Regions from separate parts of the Thalassolituus sp. UBA2009 genome, predicted to be linked through region 1. Evidence: riboswitches for the same ligand, from Rfam matches in the RefSeq annotation. Region 1 holds a riboswitch; the other holds the start of a gene.
The links. A riboswitch is a leader RNA that binds a small molecule or an ion and turns the genes downstream of it on or off. The one in region 1 is predicted to bind thiamine pyrophosphate.

Region 1 (7,422 bases):
GCCGCCGGTTTCGGCGGTGGCGGCAGTAACGGCAAACGCTCGCTCGAAGGTACTTTTCTGCCCGGCTGCATTATGACGGCACGGGCAGCCGCAAAATCCATTATTGCCAACGCATAGTCGGCAGAAACGCCCCAGGAGAATAACTATGACCAATGGCGCACAAGCTCTGATGAAAACGCTGGTCGATGCCGGCGTCGAAGTCTGCTTTACCAACCCGGGTACCAGTGAAATGCACTTTGTTGCAGCACTCGACAGCGAACCCAAAATGAAAGCCGTACTGGCGCTGTTTGAAGGAGTCGCCACCGGCGCTGCCGATGGCTACGCCCGCATGGCCGACAAACCGGCCGCCACTCTGCTGCACCTGGGTTGCGGCCTGGGTAATGGTCTGGCCAACCTGCATAACGCCCGTAAAGGCAAAGTACCGGTGGTAAATATCGTCGGCGACCACGCGACTTATCATGTGAAATACGATGCCCAGCTGCAGTCGGATATCGAAACCGTGGCGCGCAACGTATCGCCGGGGTTTGTCCGCACCTCACAAAGCACAGCAGAACTGTGCAATGACGCAGCAGAGGCCGTCGCCGCCGCCAGAAGCTTTCCGCGTCAGGTTGCAACCCTGATTCTGCCGGCCGATGTATCCTGGGGCGACGGTGGTATACCAGCAGCACCACTGCCACCAACCGTTGCCCCCTGCGCCGACGATGCCACCGTCGGCGCTATCAGCAACGCAATCCGCTCCGGAGGCAAAACCGCATTTCTGCTTGGTGGTCAGGCTCTGCGCGAACCGGCGCTGCTCGCTGCGGCTAAAATTGCCGCCCACAGCGGTGTACGTCTGCTGGCCGAAACCTTCCCAACCCGCATCGAACGCGGCGCCGGCCTGCCGGCCGTAGAGCGCATCGCCTATCTGGCTGAGCTGGCTGGTGTGCAGCTGGCGGATATTGAGCATCTGATTGTGGTCGATTCCAAAGCGCCGGTTTCATTCTTTGCCTATCCGGGCAAGCAAAGTTATCTGGCTCCCGAGGGCTGTCAGGTACACATACTGGCCAGTCCGGAACAGGATGCCGTCGCCAGTCTGGAAAAATTGGCCACTGCGCTGGGGGCCGGAAACAACGCTCCTGCATTACAGGCAGCGCAGCGCCCCGCTCGCCCACGTGGTCGTCTGACTGCTGAGAAAGTATGTAAAGCCGTTGGTCATCTGTTGCCGGAAAACGCCATCATCGTCGATGAATCCAACACCTCCGGGCTGATGCTCAACGCCATGACCAGCGGCTGCCCGCGCCACGACATGATCACCCTAACCGGCGGTGCTATCGGCCAGGGGCTACCGAACGCCATTGGTGCTGCGATTGCCTGCCCGGATCGCCCGGTCATTGCCCTGATCGGTGACGGTACCGCCATGTACACCATTCAATCGTTGTGGACCATGGCGCGCGAGCAACTGAACGTGACCTCTATTATTTTCAACAACGCTTCCTATTCGGTACTGAACATCGAACTGGAACGAGTTGGCGCGGAGGAAATCGGCCCTAAAGCGAAAGCGCAACTTGACCTTACCGGCCCGGTACTGAACTTCGCTCAGCTGGCTCAGGGAATGGGGGTACATGCGGTACGGGTGAGTACAACCGAAGATCTGCTCAAGGCGCTGGAATATGCACAGGCTCATCCCGGCCCGCACCTGATTGAGGCTATGGTGCCGGAGGCCCTGAACGGTGTGAAACGTAAAATTCTGCCGTGGGTGTTACGCTCATTGCCGAATCTGCCACTGTCGGTTACCCGTGCACTGAAGCGTAAAATTGCACCGTAAGCAGCCAAAATTAAACCCGGCCTTTGCCGGGTTTAATTCGTTAATTACTCTGCCAGCGCCTTAAGGCCATTTAAATAAGCAATTAATTCCCGATCACTCCACAGTCCCTGCGCCCGGTACCAGAGTGCGGCCAGATAGCTCATCTGTGTTTTGGCAAATTCCCAGCCACGATAATGTTTTAAACCATAGGCCTGCAGCAGGGTCTGTTCATCATCGGCGGATAAATCCACGCCCTGTAATAAAGCAGCCAGATCCCATAACGGATGACCGATAGCCGCGTATTCCCAGTCAAGTAATACCAGTTTGTTATCGGCAGTCTGAATCCAGTTGGGGGCGGTCGGGTCCATATGGCACAGACAGCGTTGATTATCGGGGGCGCCGCTCAACAGGCTTTGCAGCGGGCCACGCAGCGCCAGTAATTCTTCGGCTGCCGCAGTCATACGATCCATAACGGCAAAATGTGCAGTAATAGTGTCCCAGTAATGGCCGGCTTTTTCACTGATGCTGAGCCTTGGTATTCCGGCAGGCGGGTACAACTGATGCAGTTGTTGTAATTGCTGCGCCATGATTAACAACAGTGGCAGATCCAACTGCGGATTGGTTAATGGCGTGCCCGGCACATAATCGCGAATCCAGTAATGGCCGCTTGGTGAACGGAAGCGAATGGTCGGCGTCAGCCCCTGTGCCGCCACCAGATGATGTATCTGCAGCTCGGCTGCGCGGTTAATATCCAGCGCTCTGGAATTCCGCCCTTCTACCCGCAACACATAATCGCCTTCCGGCAAACGCAGCAGATAACAATGATTGGTAAGTCCACCGGGTAATGGACTGATATTATCCAGCGTTGGCGCTTCGCTGCACAATTGCCAGTGTGGCCAGTCGTCTAAAATCTGCTGCAGCATAGGTATCGCCTTATTGTTGTTATTCGGCTACTTTCCACGCCGACGGCGTGGTCAGCACAGTATTATCATCGCGGTTCTGCTGTGCCTTAAGTTGTGCCTTGAATTGTGGCAACCAGTTAAACCAGCCAATAATGACCAGCACCACGTACACCGCCATCAGCAGCGCCGTTAAATACAGCTCACGGTCGATATATAAGAAGATGGCAACACTGTCGACAACGATCCAGTAGAGCCAGTTTTCCAGTACTTTTTTTGCCACCATCCAGGTGGTAATCACTGCACCCCAGGTGGTGAATGAATCAAGATAAGGCAATACCGCCGAGGTATTTTCGCTGAGCAGATAACCGCTGATACAGCTCAGAACAATCACACTGCCAATCGCCAGCAGGTGTTGCTTTAATCCCCAGGACTGTATTGGTAACTCAGCAGCCGAAGCCTGTGAGTTCTCATGTTTATTATCTGCCCTTTTATTGGCACGCCACAGCCACCAGCCATAGACCGCCATAATCAGGTAATACACATTCAGCACCGATTCCATCAGCAGGCTGACATTCCAGAACAACCCGATAAAAATAGCCGTACTGCCAAAGGCAGCGTACCAGCACCAGATGCTCTGCTTCATGGCCAGCACTAAATAGGCAATACCCAGAATAACAGCGACCAGTTCCCAGCCGCTCATGGCCTGCGCCGCCTGTTCGATATTGCTCCAGATATCCGCCATTATGTATTCCTGCTTAAAGTCGGTGTTCAGCCGTGTGGATTAAGTGCCGGATCGAGATTGGTGCCGATAAATTTGCAGACAAAAATGCTCTTGCCGAACTGCTCCCAGCTCAGGCGCATTTCTTCTTTTAAGGTATCCATCACCAGATCATAGTCACCGAACACCTGTGTACTCATGGTATTGGTCACGATGGTTAATCCTTCAACCTGATTCAGACGGTCGATAAAAGATTTAATCGCCGGAATATAATCATCGGCCAGAGGGTACTTGCTGATTTCTACTGATATTTCCATTTGGATCTCCAGTTAATAAGCCGGACGTCTGACGTCCGGCTGCATTTATCAGAATGAATATTTAGCTTCCAGCATCACAAGGCGCGGCTCGCCCAGCTGACGATAAGCATTCTCGGCATAGCCATTACGAGGGTCGTTACCAAAACCACCAAAACCACGAATATCAGTTTCACGGTTTGTCAGGTTACGGCCGGCCAGTGCAAGATCCAGTGGACCCTGCTGATAGCTCAGGCGGGCATGCCAGAGTACCGAGGCACGGGCTTTTTCATCGTGGCTGTCAGAAAAATAGAATTCATCTTTAGCTTCACTTTCTGCGCGCAACGATAATGTATCGGTCAGCGCATAAGTCAGCGCAGTAGCCAGGCTATATTCCGGTGCATGTGCCTGAGCTCGGCCGGATTTATCCACTGTAGTACTGCCCACAACATTCCCACTTGAGTCGTACTCATTCTGCTCATAGCTGTAATCGCTGAATTCGGCATGCAGATAACCAAGGCTCAGATCCCACAGTAATGCATCAGACAGCTGCCACTGGCTTTCCAGTTCCAGTCCGTAATTTTCACCTTCAGCAGCATTGGCCAGATAGTCCTGAAAGGTGATGCTGTTATCCGGTTTTTGTACCGCATATGAGCTTTTAACCTGCTGGTTTTTACGCTGAATATAAAATACCGCGAGGCGGGTTTTCAGTGCATTGTCTGCCAGAGACGACTTAAGACCCAGCTCAACCGTATTATTAAACTCGGTATCGAACGTGCGGTTAGCTTCGGAAATATCCGGATCAGTATTCACGCCACCGGCTTTATAACCACGGGCCAGAGAGATGTAGCCCAGATGGTCAACACCCAGCAGTGTTTCCAGCGTAACTTTTCCGCCCCATAAGGTTTCGTTGGTATCGCTGACCACATCATTTTTTGCAGCATCCAGCGTATTGGCATTATCACTGAAATCATTTTTCCAGTTTTCCGCACGTACGCCGTAAGTCAGAGTTGTGGATGGAGTAAAGGCTGTGCTTAGTTCTGCATAGGCCGATACCGAATCCACGGTCAGATCGCTCTGATACTGTCCGTTGTTATAGGTGTAGTTGCGTTTCAGTGTTTCTTCCCGCTGCATCATATAGATGCCGGCAACCCAGTCGGTTGAATCAGAAAATAATCGGCCATCGGTGCCAGATAGAAAGCGCAGGCCAATACTGTTGCGATCAAAATTACGCAGGTATTGATCAAAAGAGCTGTAACCATCAACAGGAGCCAAACAAGGCCCTTGAGTTGTATCACATGGGTCTGGCTGGTACACAGGATCATCGCTCAGCCAGATATATTCACCGTACGCCCAGTCTTCGTCGTAACTGTATTCCGCTTTATTCCAGCTGCCGGTAATTTCACTTTCAAAGCGGACTGCGGAATTCAGTTCGTGGTTATACGCCAGCGCAAAAGCGTTGGTATCCTGTGTATCTTTACCCGGACGGTTCGACAATGTTGTGCGGTTATTATCAAGGCTGTAAGCATCGTAACCGTTATCGATATCCGCGTATAAATAGGTCAGATTTAATTCACTGCGCTCTGACAATTGCCAGTGCAGTTTAGCACGGACGATTTTTTCATCCTGATTGTTGGTGTCGTCACGGTTTAAAAATTCGTTGTCGATATAACCATCGGATTCAAAACCATGTACGGCAATACGCCCCTGCAGATTATCACTCAGCGAACCGGATAACGCCGCCCCCAAACCATAACTGCTGTAGTTTCCGGCTTTAGCACTGATATAACCTTCGCTGTTCTGTGTCGGGTCATTACTGCGGATATTGATCATGCCGGCCAGTGCGTTAGCACCAAAACGGGTGCCCTGCGGGCCGCGCAGAATTTCCACCTGCTGCACATCAAACAGGGTTGCGGCAGCACCTAAACCGGTCATATCAATACCGTCAATGACCAGGCCCACAGACGGATTCACCGGATCGACAAACTGGCTGCGCTCGCCAATACCACGGATCTGGTAATAGCGGCCACGAGATGCTCCCGAGGCAAAATTAACGTTGGGAGCAAAACTTAAAATCTGTTCCAGATGCTGCGCCGAACGGGCTTCAATCTGCTCACTGCCAACTAAGGTGACGGCTTCGGGAATCTGCTGCACATCGGTTTTACGGAAATCGGCCTGCACGGTTTGTGTGCTGAGGGTAACGTCATCAGTCGCCAGTGCCTCCAAAGCCGACAGCGGGGTCAGTGGTGCCAGTAAAACCAACAGGGAAAGCGGTGTTTTTTTCATTCAGGGTCATTCCTCAAAATACAAGAAAGACCCGGGTAGTGCGTAGGGGCCGGTTGCGTTTAACGCCAACCTCCCGGTTGTGATGCGAGCCGCGCTGAACAGTGCGTACTCACCCCCATTCCTACGCCGGTACTAACCGGATCAGGTTCTAGGGGTTTGCCGTTTACACAGGTAAACCTATGGCATCTCAGGCCGGATTCAGACAATCGGGCCACCCCCTGGGACAGGGGCATCATAAGGGATTCACGCCGGGGAACCAATGGCGGCTTTGGGCTAATACGGAGTAACCACTTCTGCGCGAAATATCAGCGCTGCCACGGCTGCGGTATGCGGCTGCCGAGCAGATCATCCAGCAGCTGCTGTTGCTGTTCGCGCTCAGCCAGAATCGCGGCTTCGGTAAAATCGGTTATGTCCTGATTTTTATCGCCTTCGCTGACATCACTGTCGAGGCTGCCCAGCACGTAGGTTCGCCGCCGCTCGTGCCATTCATTCTGACTTTGCTGCGAAGCATGCTGCAGGGTGAAATCTTCGTAGCGCAGGCTGGTCACCTCGGTGGCACGGGCTTCGGTCTCGATGTACTGGTAGTTCTGCTTACTGAAATCCACCAGCTCCAGCCAGGGCAAAGGCTCATAAAAACTGGCCTTAAACTGATACGCCTGGGTTTGCTCTACGGCGAGGCTGCCGGCATCGCCGGTTTCGCCTCTGGTATCCTGCGCGAAATTAAGCCCAAAGCTGATCTTTTCATTATTGCGCTGTGCATCAGGGTTGGGTTTGCTGACCTGCGCCTGAAATGAAAAGCTGAAATCCGCCAGACCACTCAGCGCCGTAAGTCCGCTGCGGGCAAAACCCACGTCGATTCCGGTTGGCGTTTGCGGTGGCTGCTCCTGTTCCTGCCGCGCCAGATCCTGCGGATGCTGCTCCGGTTTATGCAGCAGGGCGAAGGCATCGAGCATTAAATCCAGCTGCTGTTTATCGGCATTGCCGCGTTCGCCGCTCTGTTCGATCAGCGTCAGATATTCTTTCAGGCTATCCTGCCGCTGTGCTTCCGTGCCCAACTGCGCCCAACCGGCTTTGCTCAGATCCAGCTTCAGTTTGTCTTCGTGCAGCAACACATTCAGGCTGCGCTGCTCATCATCGTTGCGGTATTCAATGCGCAGCAGATCGCTGCTCTCACCACCTGCGCCTTTAAGATCGAGTGATACCGCCGAGAATTGCTGCAGTTTATCCAGCCCAAGGTTTTCCAGATCCAGCATGCCATTGGCCAGATAACGCCGCGCCAGCTTATCCAGTGATGAGGCCAGCTGCAGCGCTTCTTCCTGCTCTTCCTTGCTCAGCGATTCATCCAGGCTGAAGTCCACCAGCCACTGATCCACTTCCAGTGCCCGGCCATCGTCGTTCTGCCCCCAGCCGCTCTGATGAGTCAGATTCAGCGTTAATTCC
Region 2 (7,422 bases), on a different contig from region 1:
AGTGTGCTTTGGGCTGATAGACCGTGGTTTTGTTACGACCACTTTCTTTGGCGTGATACAGCGCTTTGTCGGCGGCCTGCAGCCAGTCCTGAGCACTGGCGAAGCCTTTCTGATAACGGGCAATACCCAGGCTTGCGGTGGCATGGATGCTTTGCTGATCATGCCTGACTTCCATGCGTTCGATCATTTTGCGGATACGCTCGGCAAAGACCACGGCCTCTTCTTCATCGGTATCGACCAGCAGAGCAGCGAATACTTCACCGCCGAAACGGCAGACATGGTCGGTCTGACGCAGTGTCTGACGTATGCCCTCCGATACCGAGCGCAGTACCTCGTCACCGGCCTGGTGACCATAGCGGCCATTAATGGTACGGAAATCGTCCAGATCAAACATGACCAGTGTGCTTGGTAATACCGAACGCTGGCAGCGCAGAAATTCACGCTCAATATCTTTCAGCCAGTAACCGCGACTGGACAGCTCGGTCAGCTGGTCTGTGCGGTTCAGTTCATTCAGGGTCTGGTGAGCAGACTGTACGTCTTCGCGGCTGACGGCAATGTCGGTCACGTCATAAATAATCACGCAGATATGATCAACGCTGCGGTTAATCGACTCCAGCGGAATAATGCTGGTGTTCTGATACATCACCGACGCGCGGCCGGTAATGGGGCGGTAATTTTTAAAGCGGAATAAATACGGACGCTGCTCCCAGATGGTAAAGGTGCGGGTTTTCAGCTGATAAACCGGCTCCGCTTTTTTCATGAACCAGTCTTTGGGAATTTCGTTGAACAGCTCGAACAGGTTTTCGCCCTTGGCTTTTTGCGGGCTTAAGCCACTGTGGCTTTCCATAAAGCCATTCCACAGCTGGATATTGTACTGGCGGTCGAGTACCACCAGACCGACGTCGATATTCTGCAGAATATCCATCAGCCAGTGGATGTCACCAAATTCAATGTTTGAATCCGTCATACGTTAATCCAGCAGATAATTAATTTTGTTGTTCAGTTTCGCGACCGAGTCTTCGGTAAACAGCAACAGCAGGTCGCAATCGATATTCACATGCTCGATGGTGTAGTGAATTTCAATCGCCAGGGTTTTGGTCCACTGATGATTGCCACTTTTTAAAATGTCATCGACTTTACAATGCTGGCCAAGCACCACCGGGTGGCCCTGATTAAAGTGAATTTCCAGTTGCTCACCGATACCCTGAATACAGGCGCCGATTAACAGCGAACTGACGTCCATTAATAATTCCAGCTCGCCGTAACGGTCGAGTTCGCCACCATAATTCATCAGTGCGGCCAGATCTGAGAAGCTGGTGTCGTTAAACAACAGCAGCGCTTCACCGGCAATACCTGAACCAATAAACCCCTGGCATACCGCCGACATAGCCGAATCGGTTTCAGCATCCTGAATCGCCATGTGCAGATCGCTGGATTCAATCAGGTTTACTTTGGGAATCGGCAGCACCACATAGACATCCAGCAGTCGTGCCAGACGGTCAGCGGCCTGGCCCATGGCGACGTTAGTCAGCTCCTGATAACAGTCGCGCTGGTCTTCGTTCAGAGATACTGCGGTAGATGTGACGCTCATATCAGGCCCCTGTCAGAATGCCATATTCGGTCAGCACTTCGCGGGCTTTATCGGCATCAATCGGCTTCTTGATAAAAGCCATTGCCCCGAGTTTTTTGACTCTGTCCTGAGCATCGGGCTGAATATCGCCGGATACCACAATCACCATGGCGGGCAGATCTTCTTTGCGGATGGTTTCCAGTACGCCGTAGCCATCCATATTGGGCATGGTCAGATCGAGAAAAACCACTTCGCCTTTTCCTTCGCGGATGGCCTGTACGCCTTCCACGCCATCACCGGCAAAATGAATGTCCACTTCCCATTCTTTGGGGATCGCCCGTGCCATTTGTTTACGGGCAAAACTTGAGTCATCGCAGATCAGAACGTTGGTAGCCATAGCTGTCATCGGCAGAGAAATTGATGACTAAGTAATAGTTGCCCGCTGCTTATTGAGCAACTAATCGGAAGGAATAGAGGGAAGAAACTGCTGTTGCAGCCTGATAGTCAGACGAAGGTATCAGGCTACAGTAAGAACGGCCTCAGCGTTTATCGTAAACCACCACCAGCTGACGGCTGAGTGCCAGCAGCACACCATCGGCGGTGTAAATCCGGGCCTCAGTATGGCCATAACCATCGTGAGCCTGGCGGATATCCGCCTCATACCAGAGCCAGTCGCTGCCGCCCGGTAACTGTGGCAGCTGGCTTAACGGCGTCACCATCTCGATGCTCCAGGTCACGCTGGCACAGGGAGCGGGGCTTTTCAGTTTTTGCAGCAGCGTTGGCGGCCAGGCATCGATCAGGGCGACCAGATGGGCATTGCTCAGCGCGCGTTCGCCATCGTTAAAGCGCATCCAACCACGGATAACATTGTGTTTGCTGTTGGTGAAGGGCAGGCCGCCTTCCACGTAGGTGAAGTTAATATGCTGGGTAAATTCCGGAGTTATGCCTTTGATAAAGGGCATGGCCTGACCTGATCCCGGCGTGCCACAGCTGACAGGTGGCAGCTTAACCTCGATATCCGATTCCCGCTCTCGGCCGAAACAGGCATTAACCAGTGTAGTAACCTGATCCTGCTGCACGGTCTGGCCCTGATAGTGAGCAACGGATTTACCAACGCGGATGCTTTGGCTGCTGAGGGTGAAAGGTTCAGCGGTATTGAGCGGGCCGCAAAAACTGACATTCAGTGAACGCAGAACCTGGCCGTCGTCCAGACCCTGTTCTATGCGGTGCAGGATTAATGCTGCTGACAGGCCGCCAAAGGTGGTGCGGCCCTGACCCCAGCTGGGATGGATTTCCAGCGTATCCTGCTGATTAACCTGCTGCAGGTAATCGTCAAAATTCATAGCATTTCTCTTTAAGGGGCAGATCCCTTTTAAGGGCTGATCCGGGTGTGTATCGGGGATATTTCTCAGGCGTCAAACCATAGCACAGGGCGCTTGTTTGTCTTATAGGGTGGTGAGAAAAACGTTCAGTTCTTATGTTTGTTGTGAGCAATTCTGTTAACGACACCGGGCGAAGCGATCATTGCCAAAATTCAGCTTTCCGGTATAACGGGCGCCCTTTGCGCCGGTCAGGCCATTTCCTGATAGAATTCACACAGTCGTGCTGTGCCTGTCTGGCTGTCACAATCACCCTCAGCGGAGATCTTATGAGCTTATCGGTTAAAACACGGGCCGAGCGTTTCGTTGCCACCCTGCGCCACTGTCAGGTTTTGGGGCTGACGGTTGAAAGCGCGCAGGACAATGTACTGGTTATGCGCCTGCCATACAGCGAACAGATTGTAGGCAACCCGGTCACCGGCACTGTGCATGGCGGCAGCCTGACCACGCTGATGGATACCGCCTGTGGTACGGCGGTGTTTTCCTCGCTGCCGGGCTTCGAGCTGTGCCCAACGCTGGATCTGCGTATGGATTATATGAAAGCGGCAACACCAAACCGCGATCTGTTTGCCGAAGCACGGGTAACGCGCGTGGCCAGCTCAGTGGTGTTTACCGAGTGCGAAGTATTTCAGGGCGAGGAACGCGATCTGGTGGCCAAGTGCGCTGCTACCTTTATGCGTATCGGCGAAAATATGACCCCACCGGAATTCCGTGCCCGTATCGAGCAGGGCGATGATGTAACGGCTGCAGGAGCTGCACAATGAGTTTTGAAACCGTGCTGCAACAGGCGCAGCAGAGTGGTAATTTCCAGCCGCTGGTGGATGGTATTCCCTATGCCAATTTAATTGGCCTGAAATTTCAGCGTTTTGGTCAGGATGTGCTGTTTCATCTGCCGGCCAACGAAGACAATATCGGCAATCCGATTTTACCGGCCATTCATGGCGGCGTAATCGGCGGCTTTATGGAGCTGGCGGCGTCACTGCATCTGATGATGACCATGGATACCGCCGCCTTACCGAAAATGATCGATTTTTCTCTCGACTATCTGCGTGCCGGACGTCATCAGGATACCTTTGCTGAATGTCAGGTCTGGCGTCAGGGCTCGCGTGTCGCCAACGTCGCCATTACCGCCTGGCAGACCGAACGCACCAGCCCGATTGCCACGGCCCGCGCGCATTTTCTGCTGGCGCGTTAATGTCCGGCTGTTTCACTTACGGCGGCTTTTCTGACCGCCGTTGATGCCTGCCCGGCGCGGATGTTTTGCATAAATAACCCGCCGGGTGTCTTGTCCGCGTAGTCTTCTCTGCCGTACACTCTGTACCGATTCTGTCGGGGTGCCTCAGGATGTTCAGCGTGCTGAAACATCAAAGAGGTTGAGATCGCAATGTGTTTGCGGATCCCGTTGAACCTGATCTGGTTAGTGCCAGCGTAGGGAACAGAAAAGCGGGTTTTTCGCGGCTGTCGCCGATTTCTTAAACCCCGGTCAGTCACCGTTTACGGTGCGGGCTGTCAGTATTTTACTGCTGCCTGTGATCATCTTTTTCTTTTCTTCGCTGCCTGCCGTTATTTTTCTTCCGTCGTCTGCGACGGCTAAAAAGGTATTGAGCATGGGCAAAAACAATTCAGCGCATACATCGTTAAGCGAACAGATGCGTGTTGACGAACTCTCTCTGCAGCCATTTCCGGCGTCCAACAAATTCTATGTGCAGGGCAGCCGTGCCGATTTACAGGTCGCGCTGCGCGAAATTGCGCTGTCCGATACACAGCTGGCTAACGGTAAAACCGAAGCCAATGCGCCGGTGCGGGTATACGATACCTCCGGCCCTTACACCGACCCGGCCGTGAGTATTGATGTGCGCAAGGGGCTGCAACCGCTGCGTCAGAACTGGATTAATGAACGGGCCGATACTGAGGAGCTTGCCGGTTTCAGCTCCGAATATGCGCGTGTCCGCGATATGAACCTGACGCTGGAAAAACTGCGTTTTGAACTTAAGCGTCGTCCGCGCCGGGCATTAGCGGGCAAAAATGTCACCCAGCTGCATTATGCGCGTCAGGGCATTATTACCCCGGAAATGGAATATGTGGCCATCCGCGAAAATCTGGCATTAAGCCGGGCACAGCTGGATGAGGCACAAAAAAGCCAGCATCCGGGCATGAGTTTCGGCGCGTCGATTCCGGCGGAAATTACCCCGGAATTTGTCCGCTCAGAAATTGCCCGTGGCCGGGCGGTTATTCCCAATAATATTAACCACCCGGAAACCGAGCCGATGATTATCGGCCGTAATTTCCGCACCAAGGTCAATGCCAATATCGGCAATTCGGCGGTGACGTCTTCCATCGAAGAAGAAGTGGAAAAGATGGTCTGGGCCACCCGCTGGGGTGCCGATACCGTGATGGATTTATCCACCGGCGATCATATTCACGAAACCCGTGAATGGATTATCCGTAATTCACCGGTGCCTATTGGTACCGTGCCTTTGTATCAGGCGCTGGAAAAATGCAACGGCGTGGCCGAAGACCTGACCTGGGAATTATTCCGCGATACCTTAATTGAGCAGGCCGAACAGGGCGTGGATTATTTCACTATTCACGCCGGTGTGCGTCTGGCGCATGTGCCGCTGACCGCCAAACGGGTGACGGGTATTGTCAGCCGTGGTGGTTCGATTATGGCGAAATGGTGTTTGGCGCATCATAAAGAGAGTTTCCTGTACACCCATTTCGAAGACATCTGCGAAATTATGAAAGCCTACGATGTCTGCTTCTCCCTTGGCGATGGTCTGCGCCCCGGCTCCATTGCCGATGCCAATGACGAAGCGCAGTTTGCCGAATTAAAAACCCTGGGTGAATTAACCAAAATCGCCTGGAAGCACGATGTGCAGACCTTTATTGAAGGTCCGGGCCATGTACCAATGCATTTAATTAAAGAAAATATGGAGATGCAGCTCGAGCATTGTGACGAAGCGCCGTTTTATACCTTAGGGCCGCTGACCACCGATATTGCACCGGGCTACGACCATATAACTTCAGGCATCGGCGCGGCGTTAATTGGCTGGTATGGCTGCGCCATGCTGTGCTACGTCACGCCGAAAGAGCATCTGGGCCTGCCCAATAAAGATGATGTTAAACAGGGCTTAATTACCTACAAAATTGCTGCTCATGCCGCTGACTTAGCCAAGGGCCATCCGGGCGCACAGCTGCACGATGATGCGATGTCGAAGGCGCGTTTTGAATTCCGCTGGCAGGATCAGTTCAACCTTGCCCTTGATCCTGATACGGCGCGCAGTTACCACGACGAAACCCTGCCGAAAGAAGGCCATAAGCTGGCACATTTCTGTTCTATGTGCGGGCCAAAATTCTGCTCGATGAAAATCTCGCAGGAAGTGCGCGATTTTGCTTCGGCCCAGGAGGCGGAAGATGCACAGCAAAGCGAAGGCGTGCTGCAGAGCGAAGAAGCGCAGCAGGGTATGGCTGAAAAAGCCGCAGAATTCCGCGCCAGCGGCAGTGCGCTGTATCAGGAGGCCGAAGCATGAGCGAACAGCGTCGGGTTTGTATTGCCGGCGCGGGCCTGATGGGCAGCTTACTGGCGTGGCGTCTGGCCCGTCAGGGCTTTCAGGTGGAGGTGTACGAAGCTGCCGCCGAAGATCAGCCCGCCAGTGCGGCGCACACCGCCGCGGCAATGGTCGCGCCTTACAGCGAGCGCTCACTGGCGCATCCGGATGTCTTTGCGCTGGGCCTGCAGTCGTTACAACTGTGGCCGCAGTTATTACCGGAGCTGCACGCAGACAGTGGCATTGCCGTGCACTATGGCCAGAGCGGCAGTCTGGTGGTGGCCCATCCGGCGGATCAGGCCGAGCTTGCGCAGTTTGCTCAGGATCTGCGTCAGGGCGGTTTATGGAATCCGGCCGATGACGGGTGTGAAAACGAAGCCGCCATTCAGCGTCTGAATCAGGCGCGGTTGCAGGACCTTGAGCCAGCGCTGAATCCGCAACTGGCCGAAGGTTTCTGGCTGCGCCACGAAGCCTGGGTCGATAACCGTGCGTTATTACCGGCTCTGCATCAGGCCGCCCGCAGCTTTGGTACGCGCTTTTATTTTTCAACAGCGCTGAACGATTTCCCGCCTTACGCCGATATTAAGCTCGATTGTCGCGGACTGGGCGCCAAATCCGCCTTGCCACAGCTGCGTGGCGTACGTGGTGAGGTGTTGTGGATTGAAAGCCAGGAGGTGCAGATTTCGCGGCCGATACGGTTGCTGCATCCGCGCTATCACCTCTATCTGGTGCCGAAAGGGCGCCACCGTTATGTGCTGGGTGCTACCGAAATCGAAAGTGAAGACCGCTCGCCGGTCAGTGTGCGCTCCGCGCTGGAAATGCTCAGTGCGCTCTATTGCCTGAGTCCGGCGCTGGCCGAAGCGCGGATTCTGAACTTCGACGTCAATTTACGCCCGGCACTGGCCGATCATCGTCCGCAGATCCT

Region 2: another riboswitch for thiamine pyrophosphate. It lies ahead of thiC (phosphomethylpyrimidine synthase ThiC); the one in region 1 lies ahead of B3P58_RS01245 (TonB-dependent receptor).

Annotation. Positions count from the first base shown of each region.
Region 1 is NZ_DDCJ01000012.1:1,118-8,539, reverse strand. It holds gene B3P58_RS01270 (FAD-dependent oxidoreductase) at 1-117, shown strand, start outside; gene B3P58_RS01265 (acetolactate synthase large subunit) at 146-1,804, shown strand; gene B3P58_RS01260 (choline/ethanolamine kinase family protein) at 1,849-2,706, opposite strand; gene pnuC (nicotinamide riboside transporter PnuC) at 2,726-3,427, opposite strand; gene B3P58_RS01250 (YkoF family thiamine/hydroxymethylpyrimidine-binding protein) at 3,454-3,720, opposite strand; gene B3P58_RS01245 (TonB-dependent receptor) at 3,769-5,982, opposite strand; TPP riboswitch at 6,084-6,211, opposite strand; gene B3P58_RS01240 (hypothetical protein) at 6,288-7,422, opposite strand, start outside.
Region 2 is NZ_DDCJ01000068.1:66,819-74,240, reverse strand. It holds gene B3P58_RS08640 (GGDEF domain-containing protein) at 1-967, opposite strand, end outside; gene B3P58_RS08635 (histidine kinase) at 971-1,591, opposite strand; gene B3P58_RS08630 (response regulator) at 1,593-1,967, opposite strand; gene B3P58_RS08625 (acyl-CoA thioesterase) at 2,110-2,913, opposite strand; gene B3P58_RS08620 (PaaI family thioesterase) at 3,219-3,713, shown strand; gene B3P58_RS08615 (PaaI family thioesterase) at 3,710-4,144, shown strand; TPP riboswitch at 4,270-4,401, shown strand; gene thiC (phosphomethylpyrimidine synthase ThiC) at 4,557-6,479, shown strand; gene B3P58_RS08605 (FAD-dependent oxidoreductase) at 6,476-7,422, shown strand, end outside.